Nisaea sediminum: one gene and its partner. The protein of the gene in region 2 interacts with the protein of the main gene of each other region in a pairwise test. Links are inferred from orthologs where the notes say so. Each region holds a gene or a part of one and is shown on either strand. Other genes may lie near its edges. The genes, in order: rho and gss.

Region 1 (6,061 bases), on a different replicon or contig from region 2:
CGACGCAGCGGCGGTAATAGGCCTCACCGTCCGGGGTCGGCGCGACATGGCGGGTCGTACGTTCGAGAAGCCGGCTATCCAGACTCTCCTCAAGCCGCCGGATCGCTTCCGTTGCGGTCGATCGCGGGATCGAGAGATCTGCTGCGGCAGCCTTGAAACTCCGGCGTTCCACCACCCGAACGAAGAGTCGCATTGAATCGAGCCGATCCATAATAATTCGCTCTTTCCGAATTAACTTGCCAAGAGAAGCCTGATTATCCGGATAAAGGGATGGACTAAGTCAAGGGACATCGACACGCAGCAGCGAAAGGGATGCAGAGATGACCCTGAAAGACAAGACAGCCATCGTCACCGGCGGCGGGAAAGGCATCGGCGCCGCGATTGCACTCAAGCTCGCCCGCGAAGGTGCTGCAATCCTAGTAAATTACGCCCGTGATGCGGCAGCAGCCGAGAACGTTGTCCAACGGATTGCCGAGAAAGGCGGGCAAGCGGTCGCCCTCAAGGCCGACGTGAGTGCAGCCTCCGGTATCGAGAAAATGTTCGATGCCGCGGAAACCGCCTTCGGACCTGTCGACATCCTTGTGAACAATGCCGGGATCATGCGCCTTGGCGCCATTTCCGAGACGTCAGACGCCGATCTCGACGCTCATGTCGCGGTCAATCTGGCCGGCGCCTTCCGGGGCATGCGTGCCGGCTCCAGGAGACTCCGCGACGGCGGACGCATCATCAATATCTCGAGCAGCGTGATCGGCATGCGGATGCCCGGCTACGGTCTCTATGCCGCTACCAAGGCGGCGGTCGAGGCCATGGGCCAGGTTCTCGCCAAGGAACTCGGGCCGCGCGGCATCACGGTCAATGCCGTGGCGCCCGGTCCTGTCGCCACCGAGCTCTTCTTCAACGGCAAATCGGAGGAAATGATCCAGGCCATCACCCGCTCCATTCCACTCGGGCGCCTCGGCGCACCGGAAGACATCGCCGAAACCGTCGCCTTCATCGCCGGACCGGGCGGGGGCTGGATCAATGGCCAGACCATCCGCGCCAACGGCGGAATGATCTGACCTCGCATTTTCAGGAGGCAACTCTTTCAAGGAAAGGACGACCGAATGCCCTTCGCCAACTTCAAACTGCCAGAGGCAGCACTCTCCAGAGCGCAGAAAGAAGATCTTCTGCACAAGACGACGGATCTGATGGTCAGCTATTTCGGTGAAGCGGTCCGACCGCATACCATGGTGCTGATCGAGGAAGTCCGTGACGGCGGCTATGGCCGCGCCGATGAGATCTTCGTGCTGCCGCCGGAGTACCGAGCGAGAGACTGAGCTTCTGCGCATGCCACAAAAAGCAAGAGCGGCCTCAGAAGGCCGCTCTTTTCTTTTCCGGTCAACGCTCTTCCGGAAATCAGGAATTCATCGCGTCGAAGAAATCCTGGTTGCTCTTCGAGACCTTCAGCTTGTCGAGCAGGAACTCCATCGCGTCGACCGTCCCCATCTGGGTCAGGATACGGCGCAGGACCCACATCTTGTTGAGGGTTGCACGCTCCACCAGAAGTTCTTCCTTGCGGGTACCCGACCGGGTGATGTCGATGGCCGGGAAAGTCCGCTTGTCGGCGAGCTTGCGGTCGAGAATGATCTCGGAGTTACCGGTGCCCTTGAACTCTTCGAAGATGACCTCGTCCATCCGCGAGCCGGTATCGATCAGCGCGGTCGCGATGATAGTCAGCGAGCCGCCCTCCTCGATGTTCCGGGCTGCACCGAAGAAGCGCTTGGGGCGCTGCAGTGCATTGGCGTCGACACCGCCGGTCAGCACCTTCCCGGAGGACGGCACGACGGTGTTGTAGGCGCGCGCAAGCCGCGTGATGGAGTCCAGCAGGATCACTACGTCGCGCTTGTGCTCGACCAGGCGCTTGGCCTTCTCGATCACCATCTCGGCGACCTGGACGTGACGCGCGGCCGGCTCGTCGAAGGTGGAGCTGATAACCTCCCCCTTCACCGAACGGTCCATGTCGGTCACTTCCTCGGGACGCTCGTCGATCAGAAGCACAAGCAGATAGGCGTCCGGATGGTTCTCGGCGACCGCATGGGCGATATTCTGCAGCATGACCGTCTTACCGGTCCGCGGCGGCGCCACGATGAGGCCGCGCTGTCCCATGCCGAGCGGCGCGATCAGATCGATCACCCGCGTGGTCACGTCCTGCTGCTTGTTCTCCGCCTTCTCAAGCTCGAGATTCAGACGCTGCTCTGGGTAGAGCGGCGTCAGATTGTCGAAATTGATCCGGTGGCGAACCGCGTCCGGGTCTTCGAAGTTGATCTTGTTGACCTTGAGCAGCGCGAAGTACCGCTCTCCGTCCTTCGGTGCCCGGATCTGTCCCTCGACCGTATCGCCCGTGCGCAGTCCGAAACGCCGCACCTGGCTCGGAGAGATATAAATATCGTCCGGCCCCGGCAAGTAATTGGACTCGGGTGATCTGAGAAAGCCGAACCCGTCCGGCAGCGTTTCAAGAACGCCGGTGCCATAGATCGGAAGATCGTTGTCAGCTAACTGTTTGAGAATAGCAAACATCATATCCTGCTTGCGCAGAACACTTGCGTTCTCAATCTCCAATTCTTCCGCATAGGCAAGAAGATCTTGGGGGGTTTTTGCTTTTAGCTCTTGAAGATGCATCGTCCTGTCGATGACAAGGTAAAACGAATGTTTGGGAAGGTCGGCCGGTTGAGCAGGCCGCACGAGTGTCGCTTTATCAGCTGACTGTTATGATTTGTTCTGTGCGGGAAGACCTGACGCCATGCCCCACGGCGGTCGGCGATTGATGTCAATTACAGTAGTTTGGCGGCGGGTGTCAAACAACAATATTTGACAAAAATGGAAAACATTCAGGAAAACGGTTTCACGATCACCATGATGACGATGACGATCAGAAGGATCGTCGGGACTTCGTTCGCAATCCGGTAGAAGCGCGCACTGCGACGATTTGCATCGGCCGCGAAATCGCGCCGCCACCGGGCCATCATTCCGTGAAATCCGGTGAGCAGGAAAAGACAGGCCAGTTTGACGTGAAACCAGCCGTCCGAGAGAAATTCCGGAATAAGCACCAGCATCCAGATACCGAAGACGAAGGTCGAAACCATCGCCGGATTGATGATCGCACGCAGAAGCCGGCGCTCCATGATCTTCAGGGTTTCGGAGAGTTCGGAGCCGGGCTCCGCATCGGCGTGATAGACGAAGAGCCGCGGCAGATAGAACATCCCGGCCATCCAGGCCACCATGCTCATGACGTGAAACGCCTTGATCCATTCGTAGCTCATCGTGTCCTCCTCCCCGGCCGGCCGTTTACCTGCGCCGCACCTGGCGCAGCAACTGCTCGACATGCGCGATCGGTGTCGTCGGCAGAATGCCGTGCCCGAGATTGAAGATGAACGGTCCGGAAGCGGCCGCATCGAGGATGCTCTTCACCTCCTCGTCGAGGCCCTTTCCGCCGGACAGCAAGGCGATCGGATCGAGATTGCCCTGGATCGGCATCCTGGTCTGGATGTTTTCCATCGCCCAGCGGATCGGCATGGCCGTGTCGACGGCCACCGCATCGACACCGGTCTCCGCGATGTAATCGAGGTAATTGGCGCCCGCCGCGCGCGGAAAGCCGATGACCGGCAGATCCGGATAGGCCGCCTTCACCGCGGAGACGATCTTTTTCGTCGGTTCGATGACCGCCATGCGGAAGAGGCGCGGCGAGAGCACGCCGGCCCAGGAATCGAACAGTTTCAGAACCTCGGCCCCGGCCTTCGCCTGACCGAGCAGATAGGTGATCGTCCCCTCGACGACGATGTCGATCAGCGCCTGGAACCCTTCCGGATCGCTGTAGGCCCATTGCTTGGTTGCGGCGTAGTCCTTGCTGCTGCCGCCCTCGACCATGTAGGTGATGACCGTCCAGGGACTGCCCGAAAAACCGATCAGCGCAGTCTCCGCCGGCAGAGCCTCCCGGACCCGCGACACGGTCTCGTAGACATTGCCGACGCGTTTCGAAAGGCCCGAGGTATCGAGGCTCGAAAGCGCCGCCCGGTCGCGCACCGGTTCCAGCACCGGTCCACGGCCCTCGACGAACTTCAGCGGCTGACCGAGACCATAGGGCACGATCAGGATGTCCGAGAAGAGAATGGCACCGTCCATCCCGAAACGGCGGATCGGTTGGAGGGTGACCTCCGCGGCCAGTTCCGGGTTCAGGCAGAGATCGACGAAGGATCCCGCCTGTTTGCGAACCTCCCGATATTCCGGCAGATAGCGGCCGGCCTGACGCATGAGCCAGATCGGGGGAATATCTGACACCTGGCCTGCAAGCGCTTTCAGTATCGGTTTCTCGGTCATGGATCGCCTGTTCGGTTTGCCAACGCGCGCACTCACTAACAAAGAATCTTATTAGAAATAAGTAGGAAGTGATTGTAGTGGTGCTGTGAGTCCTGTGGATTATCGTTTGGACACAAGTGATCCACAGAACCGTCCGGGCAAGACCCTACAGGTCCGGCTTCGGGATAAAGAGCGGTAAAAACGTCGCAACCCGCAACGTATCCGCCGATCTGAATCACGGGGATTGCGGGGATATCTCTCTTGCCGGACAAGCTGCTCACATTCATCGGAGGGCGGTATAGTTTTATCCTCCGTCTAACAAGCCGGCGCCGAAGGAAGGCATCGAGAGGTACACTTTTCCTTTCGGAAGAGAATCCGCATTCTGTAAACAGATCGTACAGATTTATCCCCAGCAAGGTGTGAACGGTGACCGACACGGATATCCATCTTCACCTGGTATCGGACGCCACGGGCGAAACGAACCACCAGGTGGTCCGCGCCTGTCTGGTGCAGTTCGAGGGCGTGCGCGCCCGCGAGCATGTCTGGTCCCTGGTCCGCACCACCGGGCATATCGAAAAGGTCCTGGCTGCCGTCAGCGTCTATCCGGGGCCGGTGCTGTTCACACTGGTAAATCCGGAGCTCCGCGAGCAGCTCGAGCTCGGGTGCCAGCAGCGTCGCGTTCCCTGCATTTCCGTACTCGATACCGTGGTCAACGCGCTCGGCAATTTTCTCGGGCAGGAAAGCCACGGCCGCCCAGGTCGGCAGCACGAGCTCGACGCTGCGTATTTCAACCGGATCCGGGCAATGGATTACACGCTCGCCCATGACGACGGGCAGATGATCCACGATCTCGAGGATGCGGACATCGTGATCGTCGGGGTGTCCCGCACCTCGAAGACGCCGACCTCGCTCTATCTCGCCAACCGCGGCTATGCGACGGCGAACATCCCCGTGGTGCCGGGCGTTCCGCTGCCGAAGGAGCTCTACTCGCTGAAGCGCCCCTTCATCGTCGCGCTGACCAACGACCCGAACCGTCTGACCCAGGTTCGCCGCAACCGGATGCTGATGCTTCAGCACAGCAACGAGACCGACTATGTCGATCCGGAGAAGGTCCGCGAGGAAGTGGTCGAAGCACGCAAGGCCTTCACTAAAGCCGGCTGGCCGGTGATCGATGTGACCCGCCGTTCGATCGAAGAGACGGCGGCGGCTGTGCTGCAGAAATACGCGAAATTCCACGGATTGGAATCCTGATGTCGAGCGATCTCGATGTGTCGCCCCTCAGCGGCAACGGGGAAAAGCCGGTCGTGCTGGCGTCCGGCAGCCGGACCCGCGCGGACATGTTGCGTGCGGCGGGGCTGCCGGTCGAAATCCGCAAACCTTCCGTCGACGAAGCCGAGTTCAAGCGCAGCCTCCGGGCCGAGGGCGCAAGCGCGGCGGAGGTTGCCACTTTCCTCGCCGAAATGAAGGCGAACACGGTTTCCCGCGCCCGTCCGGAAGCGCTTGTGATTGGCGCCGACCAGATGCTCGATCTCGAAGGGAGCTGGTTTGACAAACCGGAGGACCGCGCGGGCGCGGCGGAACACCTCCGCAAACTCTCCGGCAAACGGCATACCCTGATCAGCTCCGTCGTCGTGTCGGCGGGCGGGACACGGATCTGGCACCATGTCGCGACGGCCAGCCTGCTGGTCCGTCCGCTTTCGGAGGAGTTCATCAGGGCCTATCTGGACAC
Region 2 (9,940 bases):
AAGACCGAGGATGTGGTCGCGGTGGTCAACCGGATTACCGTCACCCCGGACGTCGACTGGAGCTTCCAGCCCGCTCTCAGGGAGATCGAGTCCCTTTTGCGAAGGGGCTTTGCGAGCCTGCCGCTGATCGCGCTCGCGATCGTCATCCTGCCTCTCGCCTTCTATGCGGCAAAGCTTGTCGCCACCTTGGTCGAGCGCCTGCTGGGCCGGCAGGTCGAATCCCTGTTCCTGCGCGGGATCGTCGCGCGTGTCGCTGCGATCCCGGTCTTCCTGATCGGGCTTTATATCGTTCTCCAGGTCGCGGGCCTGACCCAACTCGCGCTCTCGATCCTCGGCGGCGCCGGGGTCGCCGGCATCATCATCGGCTTCGCCTTCCGGGACATCGCGGAAAACTTCCTCGCCAGCCTGCTGCTCAGCATTCGCCAGCCCTTCCGTCGCGGCGACTATATCTCCGTCGGCGACCAGCAAGGTACGGTGCAGAGCATGAACACCCGCAGCACCCTCCTGCTCTCGATGGAAGGCAATCACATCCAGATCCCGAACGCGGTAATCTTCAAAAGCACGATCGTCAATTACAGCGCGGCCGCGGCCCGCCAGGAATATCTCCAGGTCGGTATCGGCTACGACGTCTCGGTCGCGCATGCCCAGGAGATCATCCGTAAGGTCCTCGTGGAGCATGAAGCCGTGCTCTCGGAGCCCGAGGAGCCGCTCGTGCTGGTCGACTCGCTTGGCGCCGCGACGGTCAATCTCCGCGCCTATTTCTGGTTCGACGGCCACGCCTACTCGGTGTTCAAGGTCCGCTCGGCCCTGCTGCGCCTCGTGAAGAAGGCCCTGATCGAGGCGGATATCTCGATGCCGGACGAGGCCCGCGAAGTGGTGTTCCCGCAAGGCGTCCCGGTGATCGGAATGAGCAGCGCCCCGTCGGGAGCGCCTGCGCCCGTTCAGGTGGTCCCGGCAGAGGAGTCCGGTGCAGCGGTCACGGAGTCCGAGGGCGAGTTGGAAAACGAGACCGAAACCCTCGAGCGCCACGCCGCCACCGCCGACATCCCGGAAGCCGGCGAGGATCTGTTGTCGGAAGAGAAGCGCACGCCATAGCGGCGCGCGTTCCGGCTGGAATCCGGCTTGTCAGACGATGAGGAAACTCTCGGTCCCGAGCTGGGAGGGCGCGACCCCGATCAGCGTGACGGAGTTGCCGGCGCCGAGATCGACGACAGCATTGCCCGCGCCGTCAGAGGTGATGCGGGTCAGCAAGTCGGCCGCGCCGGAGACGCCGGACCCGTTGATCCCCGTCCTCACGCCGAAGATGTCCGCGCCGACGACAAAGTCGACGATCACGTCGATACCATCCCCGTCGCCGAAGCGGAACAGGTCATTACCGTCTCCACCCACAAGCGTGTCGGCCCCGGAGCCGCCGGAGAGCGTGTCCGCCCCGAGATTGCCGCAAAGGGAATCGTCGCCGGCTCCGCCATCGAGCACATCGCGGCCCTGCCCGCCCCAGAGCGTGTCGGCGCCGTCATTGGCCAAGAGGGAATCCGCGCCGAGATTGCCGTAGAGGAGGTCGTTGCCGGCGCCGCCATAGAGCCGGTCGTCGCCGAGATTTCCGCAGAGCGTGTCCGCGTCCATGTTGCCATAGACCAGGTCCGCATCCTGGCCGGAATAGATCCAGTCCGCGTCCTGCCCGCCATAGATCGTATCCTGGCCGGTATTGCCGTAGATGACGTCCAGGCCCTGATTGCCGTAGATCAGGTCGGCACCCTCCTGTCCTCGCAGAAGATCGTTGCCCGCACCACCGGAGATCGTGTCGTCTCCCGCATGACCGGAAACCGTGTCGTTGCCGCCGAACACCTTGATCGTGTCCGCAGTCGACCCTCCATGGATGAGATCGTTCCCCGCCGAGCCGGAAAGTATCCCATCGCCGCCCGACGCCGGAGTGGCAGGCAGCGTCAGAACCACGTCGTTACCGGTCCCGCCGGCATAGCTGATCGTGTAGGTGGCGCCGCCGGCAGTGAGCGATGCGCCTTCCGCCAGGCCGGAGAACGTGCCGGTGACCGCGTCGGCATCGTCATTGTCGATCAGCACGTAGGTCGCGCCGGCGGCCGGGATGTCCGCGACGGTCAGGGTCAGGGTGGCGCCCGAGATGTTGACCGTCCCGGTGACCGCGATCTGGTCGTAAAGCGTGCCCGCCGTCGTGCCGTTGATCTCCATGCTGGCGGTCGAGCCCGCGGCGAGGGTCAGGTTACCGGTCGAGATCCTGCCCGGACTGTCGCCCGGCGCGATCGTGCCGCCGTTCTGAACCGTGACCGCGGTCGAGAAGGTGCTGGTTCCGCCGAGGGTGGCGCCGGAGGCGACCGTATAGGTCCCGCCTCCGGCGATCGTGCCGGTGCCGCTGATCGTGCCGGAGAAGTTGGTCGATGCGGAGTCCGTGAGGGTGAGCGTCCCGCTGCCGATATTGAGCGTGCCGCTGCCGGTCAGGCTGCCGATGGTCTCGCTCGTCCCATTCAGATCGAGTGTCGCGCCGGACGACACGGTGACGGCGCCCGCATCCGCCAGCGCGTTGCCGCCGGAGACCTGCAGGGTGCCGCCGTTGACCGTGGTCCCGCCCGAATAGGTGTTCGTCCCGCTCAGGACGACAGTGCCGGTCCCGCTCTTCGTCAGGCTCCCGGTGCCGGTGATCGCGTTGTCGATGGTGGTCGCGCCGGTCACCGTCAGGCCGCCGCCATTCAGAGCCACGTTGCCTGTACCGAGATTGCCGTCGGCCGAGACGGAGAGCGTGCCGCCGCTGACCGTCGTGGTGCCCGAATAGGTGTTCGTCCCGCTCAGGGTCAGCGTGCTGGCGCCCGTCTTGGTCAGGTTCCCGGCGCCGGACACCACGCCGCTCATGGTGACGTCGGCGCCGACATTGATAGTCCCGTTCGACGCCCCGAGCGCGATCGCATTGTTGATCGTCGTCGCGCCGGTCACCGCGAGCGTCCCACCGTTGAGCGTCACCGTGCCGGCGCTCAGATTACCGTCCGCCGCAACCGACAGCGTGCCCTGGCTGACGGTCATGGAGCCCGAAGCGGTGTTGTTTCCGGAAAGCGTCAGAGTGCCGGTGCCGGTCTTGGCCAGCACGTTCGTCCCGTCGTCCGTCACAGTCCCGCTGACGGTGACGTTGTTGGCCCCGGTATCGATCGTGGCCGTATTCTCAATCTCTATGTTCGAGGTGTAGGAAGCGCTGGTCGTGAACTTGAGGGTCGAGTTGCCCTCAATATCGATCAGGGGCGCCGAGGTCGTCGTCCCGATCTCGGTGGTCGTGCCGCCGAGGATCCATACCCTGCTCGTCCCGCTGATCGAGCCGTTCAGAGTGGCGGTTCCGCCGCCTGCCGTCTGAAGGATGAATGAGCCGCTGGAGAAAGAAACCCCGGAATTGAGCGTCAGCGTCTGTCCGGCGCTAATATCGAAGTAGAGGTGCGAGTCCGAGACCAGATCCGAGCCGCCGATCGTCAGCGAACTTGTCGTTCCGGTAAAACTGAAGCTCGTGGCGGCGCCGTTCGTGAAGGTCGGCGAGGCCGCGAGGGTGATCGTGCCGCCCGCCCCGAGATTGCTGAAACGCACGATTTGATCGACAGCCGCCGCCGCCGCCCGGAGCGTTCCTGCACTCGCGTCACCAAGCGTACTCGTGACGTTCACGATGAGCAGGCCTGGCCAGCGCTCGGCCCGTTCCGGGTCGAGGATAGGCGGCAGATCGCCCGGCGACATGCCCGCCGACACGTCCAGCGTCCAGTTACCGCCGCGTGCGGCGGCGCCAGTCGGCGTGCTCGACGCAACCACCGGCGCGTCCAGCGCAAGGGATAGCGCAGCGACGAACCGCTGACCGATGTCGCCCTGTCCGACGGAACAGCCGTAGAGAACCAGTGGGCGACCGGCGAGCGCCCGCTTCAGGCCGTCGGTCCCCCGTCTGTCGCGCGCCAGCGTCTCCAGGCCGAGCTTTCCCGCGGCGAGCTCCAGCATGCCAGGCTGGCCATGGCAGAACAGATGAACAGAAGAGACCCGCTCCCCGAAGCTGCGAACTGACCGCTCTAGCGCCCGGAGCGCGCCGCCCTCCCGGTCAAGCCGCACGACCGCCGGCCTTCCGGTCAGAGCGTCGGTCAGAAGCGCGGGCGCAGGGAGCCCGGCATCGATAAGGACCAGAGCCGTGTCACGGCAATCGGAATCACCCCCGCAGCGATCCGGGCGCCGAACGTAACTTGAGGGTGCCGAACCGCAAACTTCTTTGTGATCTGAAATGAAAATCCTAAATGCGCCTTAAAATAGGGCCAGTTTGTTCGCGCCAGACATTAATCGAATAATCTCAAAAACGCTGTTGGAATGATTGGAAATTCCAAAAAGGACAATTTGGAAATTGGAAGCCCGAAAATCGCCGGGCGAGGCTCTTTAACCGCCGCCCTGCAGTGCCAAAATTTCGATGTGGGAAGCATCCAATTATTCTTCTTCGCCGTACCGATTTCGCCGAAGATGGCAAGATTGGCAGGCTCCGCCAATCCGCCCGTCAGTCCGCTGCGGGACAGGCCGAAAGACATCGAATCTTTGAAAAGACGAAAGAATGCACAACAAGCATCTGCCCGAGTCCGAACCTTTCGGTGCCGTGATCGGGATCGCGCCCGGCGGAGTGGACGCCTATTCCTCGGATTACGAGACGGTGGACAATGCGGAGCTGCCGACACGGCAGCACTACAGAAGCGTGATGGACGGCACCTATCTCGGCCACAAATGGCAGTGCGTCGAGTTCGCCCGACGCTGGCTGTACCATAACAAGGGCTATGTCTTCGAGGACATCGCCATGGCTTACGACATCTTCCAGTTGCGGGAGGTCAAGGTCATTGCCGACGGCAGCAGGATGCCGCTCCGCTCCTTCCGGAACGGGTCGGTGCGCGCGCCGGAAGTCGGTGGCCTTATGATCTGGAAGGAAGGCGGCTTCTTCGACGTGACCGGCCATGTCGCCGTCATCACCGAGGTCCTGGCCGACCGGGTCCGGATCGCAGAGCAGAATGTCGATCACAAGGCCTGGCCGGCCGGGCAGGACTGGGCGCGGGAACTGCCGATGCGCGTCGATGCGGAGGGCGGCCACTGGGTCGACTGCACTTACGATGACGGCGAGGTGCTGGGCTGGGTTCTACAGACGGAAGACGCGACCGGCGCAGAGGCCTACCGGGAGGTTCCGCCGGAGGTTTTCCGCCCGGTCATGCGGGAACTCCGACAATCGGGCGCAGGAGAGGACGGCTGGCTCGACACCTCCGACCCGGCAGAGGCCGCCTATATCGAAATGATGGGCGGCTGCAAACTTGCGACCGACGAGGCCGACGGGCGGAAATATATCTGCATCAGCGAGACGGCGCATAACGAGATCCGCCGCGCGACGAACGAACTGCACCGCATGTTCCTGCACGCGACCAATCTGGTGCTGAACGACGAGAAGCTGCTGCGGAAATTCAACCTGCCGCCGGCGATCTGGCCGAGAATCCAGAAATCCTGGAGCAACCGGCGCAACGAGATGATCACCGGCCGCTTCGACTTCTCGCTCTCCGAGCGCGGCCTGAAGGTCTACGAATACAACGCGGATTCAGCCTCCTGCCACATGGAGACCGGTCTGGTTCAGGGCCGCTGGGCCGAGCATTTCGGCTGCACCGACGGCTGGTGCCCGGGCGAGGACCTGCTCGAGAACCTGAAGCAAGCCTGGGAAGAGGCCGAGGTCGGCGACATCCTCCACATCATGCAGGACCGCGATCTCGAGGAGACCTACCACGCGCTCTTCATACAGAAATCGATGGATGCGGCGGGCATCCGCAGCAAGATCATAAAGGGCACGTCCGGCATGACATGGGACGACGAGGGCTGGGTCTGCGACGCGGACGGCGTGCGCATCAAATGGGTCTGGAAATCCTGGGCCTGGGAGACCGCGCTCGACCAGATCCGCCACGATCTCGAGGACGATGCCGAGGATCTCGAGCTGCACCGGACGATCGACCGCAAGACCCAGAAACCACGTCTGGTCGACGTGCTTCTGCGCGAGGAGGTCATGGTGTTCGAGCCACTCTGGACCCTGATCCCGAGCAACAAGGCAATCCTGCCGGTCCTCTCCTCAATGTACCCGGAGAACCGCTACCTGCTCGACTCCAGCTTCGAACTCACCGACAGCATCGCCCGGAAAGGCTACGTGTTGAAGCCGATCGTCGGGCGCTGCGGCCACAACATCGCGATCTATGACCGCGACGAGAATCTGGTCTCCGCGACCGAGGGCAATTTCGAGGAGCAGGACCAGATCTACCAGGAACTCTTCCCGCTGCCGAAACTGGACGGGAAATATGTCCAGATCGGCACCTTCTCGGTCGGCGGGAGCTATGGCGGCGCCTGCGTGCGCGTCGATCCGTCGCCGATCCTGACGACGAACAGCGATATCCTGCCGCTGCGCGTGCTACCCGACGACGAGCTTTGACGGAGGCTGCGCGGGGCTCAGGGCTCCGTGCGCCCGCCTGACTCACGATCGCGCTCGTAATGCCGCGCCAGCGGGAACGGCGGCAGCCAGGCCTCGCGCCGGATGGTCCAGAGTTCGTAGGTCGGTGTGAATTGATCCGGCGCATCCAGGCTTCCGAGATTCACTTCGATCTCGTCGCCGCTCCGCCCGAAGACGGTCGAGCCGCAGTCCGGACAAAAATGCCGCCCCCGAAAGTCGCGTGTCTCGCCCTCCACCGACACCGCATCCGCGGGAAAGATCGCGGAGGCGTGAAACAGCGCTCCGTGATGTTTGCGGCAATCGAGGCAATGGCACATGCCGACCCTGTAGGGCTGTCCGGATGCTGCAATCCGGACCTTGCCGCAGAGGCACCCGCCGGTAACGCGATCCATGCTGTTCCTCCCTTGAACGCGAGTGGTCAGACTGGGTGAACCCGACAGCTTCGGGACACCGACAGACAGCGTAAGCCGGGATGCCGAGACGGCCGGTTCCACGTCGTGAAAATGAACCCTGCTCTTTAAACCTTGTCTTCGGCCCGGATCCCCAGATCCAGGCAAAAGAGAGAAAGGTCTCATTTGAGAAGAATTACGAATACCAGTTCACAAAGCTTCCGGATTCACTATCTACATCCTCTCTGATTGACCCAACAGGTTATCAACTGGGAGGCAACGAATGAAAATCCTCAAAACGCTCGCCCTGGGCGTCGCATTCACCATGGCTGCTGGCTTTGCTCATGCCGCCGAGAAGGACTACGTCCTCAATACCGCGTCGACCGGCGGCACCTATCACCCGGTCGGAACTGCGATTTCCACGCTCACCAAAGTCAAGCTGCTGCCGAAGGAAAAGTTCTCGCTGACCGCGGTCAATTCCGCCGGCTCCGGCGCGAATGTGCAGGCGCTCGGCGCCGGCACCGCCGATTTCGCGATCCTGCAGGGCCTGTTCGGCGCCTACGCGAAGACCGGCACCGGCCCGATCTCCGAGCCGCAGAAGAACATCCGTTCGATCAGCATGCTGTGGCAGAACATCGAGCACTTCGTCGTGCCGACCGATCTCGCGAAGACCGGCACGATGGACGACATCGTCGCCCTCAAGGGGCAGCCGGCCGGCATGGGCGGTCAGAGCTCCGGCACGATCGGCTCCAATCGGGTCCTGCTCGCCGGGCTCGGTCTCGACATGGATAAGGACTTCAACCTGATGTATGCGGGCTACGGCCCGACCGGCGCGGCCCTGGCCAACGGTCAGATCTCGGCCGCCGGCATCCCCGGCGGCACGCCCGTCGGTGCCATCACCCAGCTGATGGCCGCCAACGAAGGCAAGTTCACGATCCTCGACGTCACGCCGGAGCAGGCCGTCAAGATGGACGGCGACCGCAAGCTCTGGGTCCCGTACACCATCCCGGCCGGAACCTATCCGGGTCAGACCAAAGATATTCAGACCGTCGCGCAGCCGAACTTCCTCGCGGTCAACGACACGGTCGACGAGAACCATGTCTACATGCTGACCAAAACGATGTTCGAGAACCTGCCCTTCCTGCAGGCGATCCATCCGGCCACCAAGGCCATGGCGCTGGATAAGGCGCTTGCCGGTCTGCCGGTGCCCCTGCATCCGGGCGCCCAGCGCTTCTACGAAGAGGCCGGTCTGACCATTCCGGACCATCTCAAGGCCCAGTAAGCCGACAAGATCTTCGCAGCAGGAGCGCGTCCCCGGACGCGCTCCTGTTCTCTGATTCTCGGGAGGGGACCGTCGTGAGCGATAGCGAAACCGCCGGTGCGTCCATGCGCGCCGACCTACTTGACCCGTCCGCACCAGACAAGACGATGGCCTCACGACTGGCGATTCTCTTCGCGGCGGCTTTCGGCATCTGGCACATCGCGACGAACGTCTATCTGAACGAACCGGGGCTGTGGCAGAACGCGATCCATTTCGGCGGCTTCGCGTTCCTCGCGGCGATCACGTTTTCTCCTTTCGGACGCCGCGCAAATACCCCCTTTGCCTGGACCATCGATCTCGCCTACGCCACGGCCATCGCCGCTTCGGCGATGTGGGTCGCCGGTGCCGAGAACTACATCTACGAGCGCTCCCTCGCGGTCACGGGCCAGGGCTGGCAACTCAACTGGGTGGACTGGACCGCCGGCTTCATCCTGATCTTTGCCTGCATCGACCTTTCCCGGCGGGTCTCCGGATGGGTGATCCCGATCCTGGTGATTCTGTCGGCCTCCTACATCCTTTTCCTCGGCAGCTACATGCCGGGCGTGTTCCGCGCCGCGAGCCTGCCGCTGGACGACGTGCTGTTCCGCAGCCTGTTCAACGACGAGGGCATGTTCGGGGTCCTGGCGGGCATTTCGTCCACGAACATCGCGCTCTTCATGATTTTCGGCGGCTTTCTCGTGGTCTCCGGGGCCAGCCATTTCGTGATCGAGATCTCCAAATCCGTTGCCGGCCGGGTGAAGGGCGGCGCCGCCTTCGTCGCCGTGATTTCCTCGGCTTTGACCGGGACGATTTCCGGCTCCGCGGTCGCGAATACCGCGTCGACCGGCGTCATCACGATCCCGCTGATGAAGGCGAACGGCTTCCGCCCCAAATTCGCCGCGGGCGTCGAGGCCGCGGCCTCCACCGGAGGCCAGATCATGCCGCCGATCATGGGTGCCGGCGCCTTCGTCATGGCGAGCTATACCGGCATTCCCTACAGTACGATCGTCGCCGTCTCGATCGTTCCGGCGATCCTCTATTTCCTCTCGATCGCCTGTATCGTCCGGATCGAGGCGGTGAAGCGCAACGCCGGCGCCGAAATCGACATGACGATCGATCGCGGCAAGCTCGTCTCGGGTGGACTGGTCTTCGTCATCCCGCTCGGCACGATGGTCTGGCTGCTGCTGACCGGCGTCACGCCCGCCTATGCCGCCTGCTGGGCCATCGCGGCATTGATCGGAACCTCCTGGTTCACCAGCCTGATCGCCCGGTTCGTTCCGGGGGACAGTTTCGAACCCGTTGTCATGGGACCGAAAAAGATCATCGAGGCGCTGGTCACCGGCGTGAACGCCTCGGTCCTGACCGCGATCCTGCTGGTCACCATCGGCATCATGAACAACGCAATCGTCACAAGCGGCGTCGGCAACGGCTTCTCGCTCATGATCGTCCAGTGGTCCCAGGGCTCCCTGGTCATCGCCTTGGCACTGATCGCGGTCGCCTCTCTCGTTCTCGGGATGGGACTCCCGGTGACGGCCGCCTACATCATCATCGCGATCCTGACCGCTCCCGCGCTCGCCGGCATCATGGCCGACGGGATCGTCGTGGAACAGCTGATGCAGGGCATTGCCGACCCGGCGAAATCGGCACTGTTTTTCCTCGTCGATCATCCGAACGTCGCGAAAGTCGCCGGGGGAATGAGCAACGCGGAAGCCTGGGATCTGGTCAGGTCGATCCCGTTCGAGATCGCCGTGACCATCCGGC

What was found.
Region 1: the proteins of gss (region 2) and rho interact in binary tests that used the Escherichia coli proteins (3 or more experiments, as listed by UniProt). The link is inferred for Nisaea sediminum from one-to-one orthologs.

What each region holds. Positions count from the first base shown.
Region 1 is NZ_JACZCQ010000006.1:639,768-645,828, reverse strand. The notes cover bases 528-3,387. They hold rho (transcription termination factor Rho), read right to left. Parts: upstream 2,659-3,387; coding sequence 1,396-2,658; downstream 528-1,395. Other genes in these bases: hemE (uroporphyrinogen decarboxylase), read right to left, coding at 3,325-3,387; hemJ (protoporphyrinogen oxidase HemJ), read right to left, coding at 2,868-3,299; IG122_RS15100 (tautomerase family protein), read left to right, coding at 1,104-1,316; IG122_RS15105 (SDR family oxidoreductase), read left to right, coding at 528-1,058. In the rest of the region: IG122_RS15110 (LysR family transcriptional regulator), read right to left, coding at 1-193; more of IG122_RS15105, read left to right, coding at 321-527; more of hemE, read right to left, coding at 3,388-4,353; IG122_RS15080 (pyruvate, water dikinase regulatory protein), read left to right, coding at 4,759-5,583; IG122_RS15075 (Maf family protein), read left to right, coding at 5,583-6,061. UniProt on the Escherichia coli protein: Facilitates transcription termination by a mechanism that involves Rho binding to the nascent RNA, activation of Rho's RNA-dependent ATPase activity, and release of the mRNA from the DNA template.
Region 2 is NZ_JACZCQ010000009.1:17,410-27,349, reverse strand. What follows is about bases 4,111-7,027. They hold gss (bifunctional glutathionylspermidine amidase/synthase), read left to right. Parts: upstream 4,111-4,582; coding sequence 4,583-6,472; downstream 6,473-7,027. Other genes in these bases: IG122_RS18060 (GFA family protein), read right to left, coding at 6,490-6,882; IG122_RS18070 (hypothetical protein), read right to left, coding at 4,317-4,559; IG122_RS18075 (DUF4347 domain-containing protein), read right to left, coding at 4,111-4,161. Outside these bases: IG122_RS18080 (mechanosensitive ion channel family protein), read left to right, coding at 1-1,095; more of IG122_RS18075, read right to left, coding at 1,126-4,110; IG122_RS18055 (TAXI family TRAP transporter solute-binding subunit), read left to right, coding at 7,163-8,161; IG122_RS18050 (TRAP transporter permease), read left to right, coding at 8,236-9,940. UniProt on the Escherichia coli protein: Catalyzes the formation of an amide bond between glutathione (GSH) and spermidine coupled with hydrolysis of ATP; also catalyzes the opposing reaction, i.e. the hydrolysis of glutathionylspermidine (Gsp) back to glutathione and spermidine.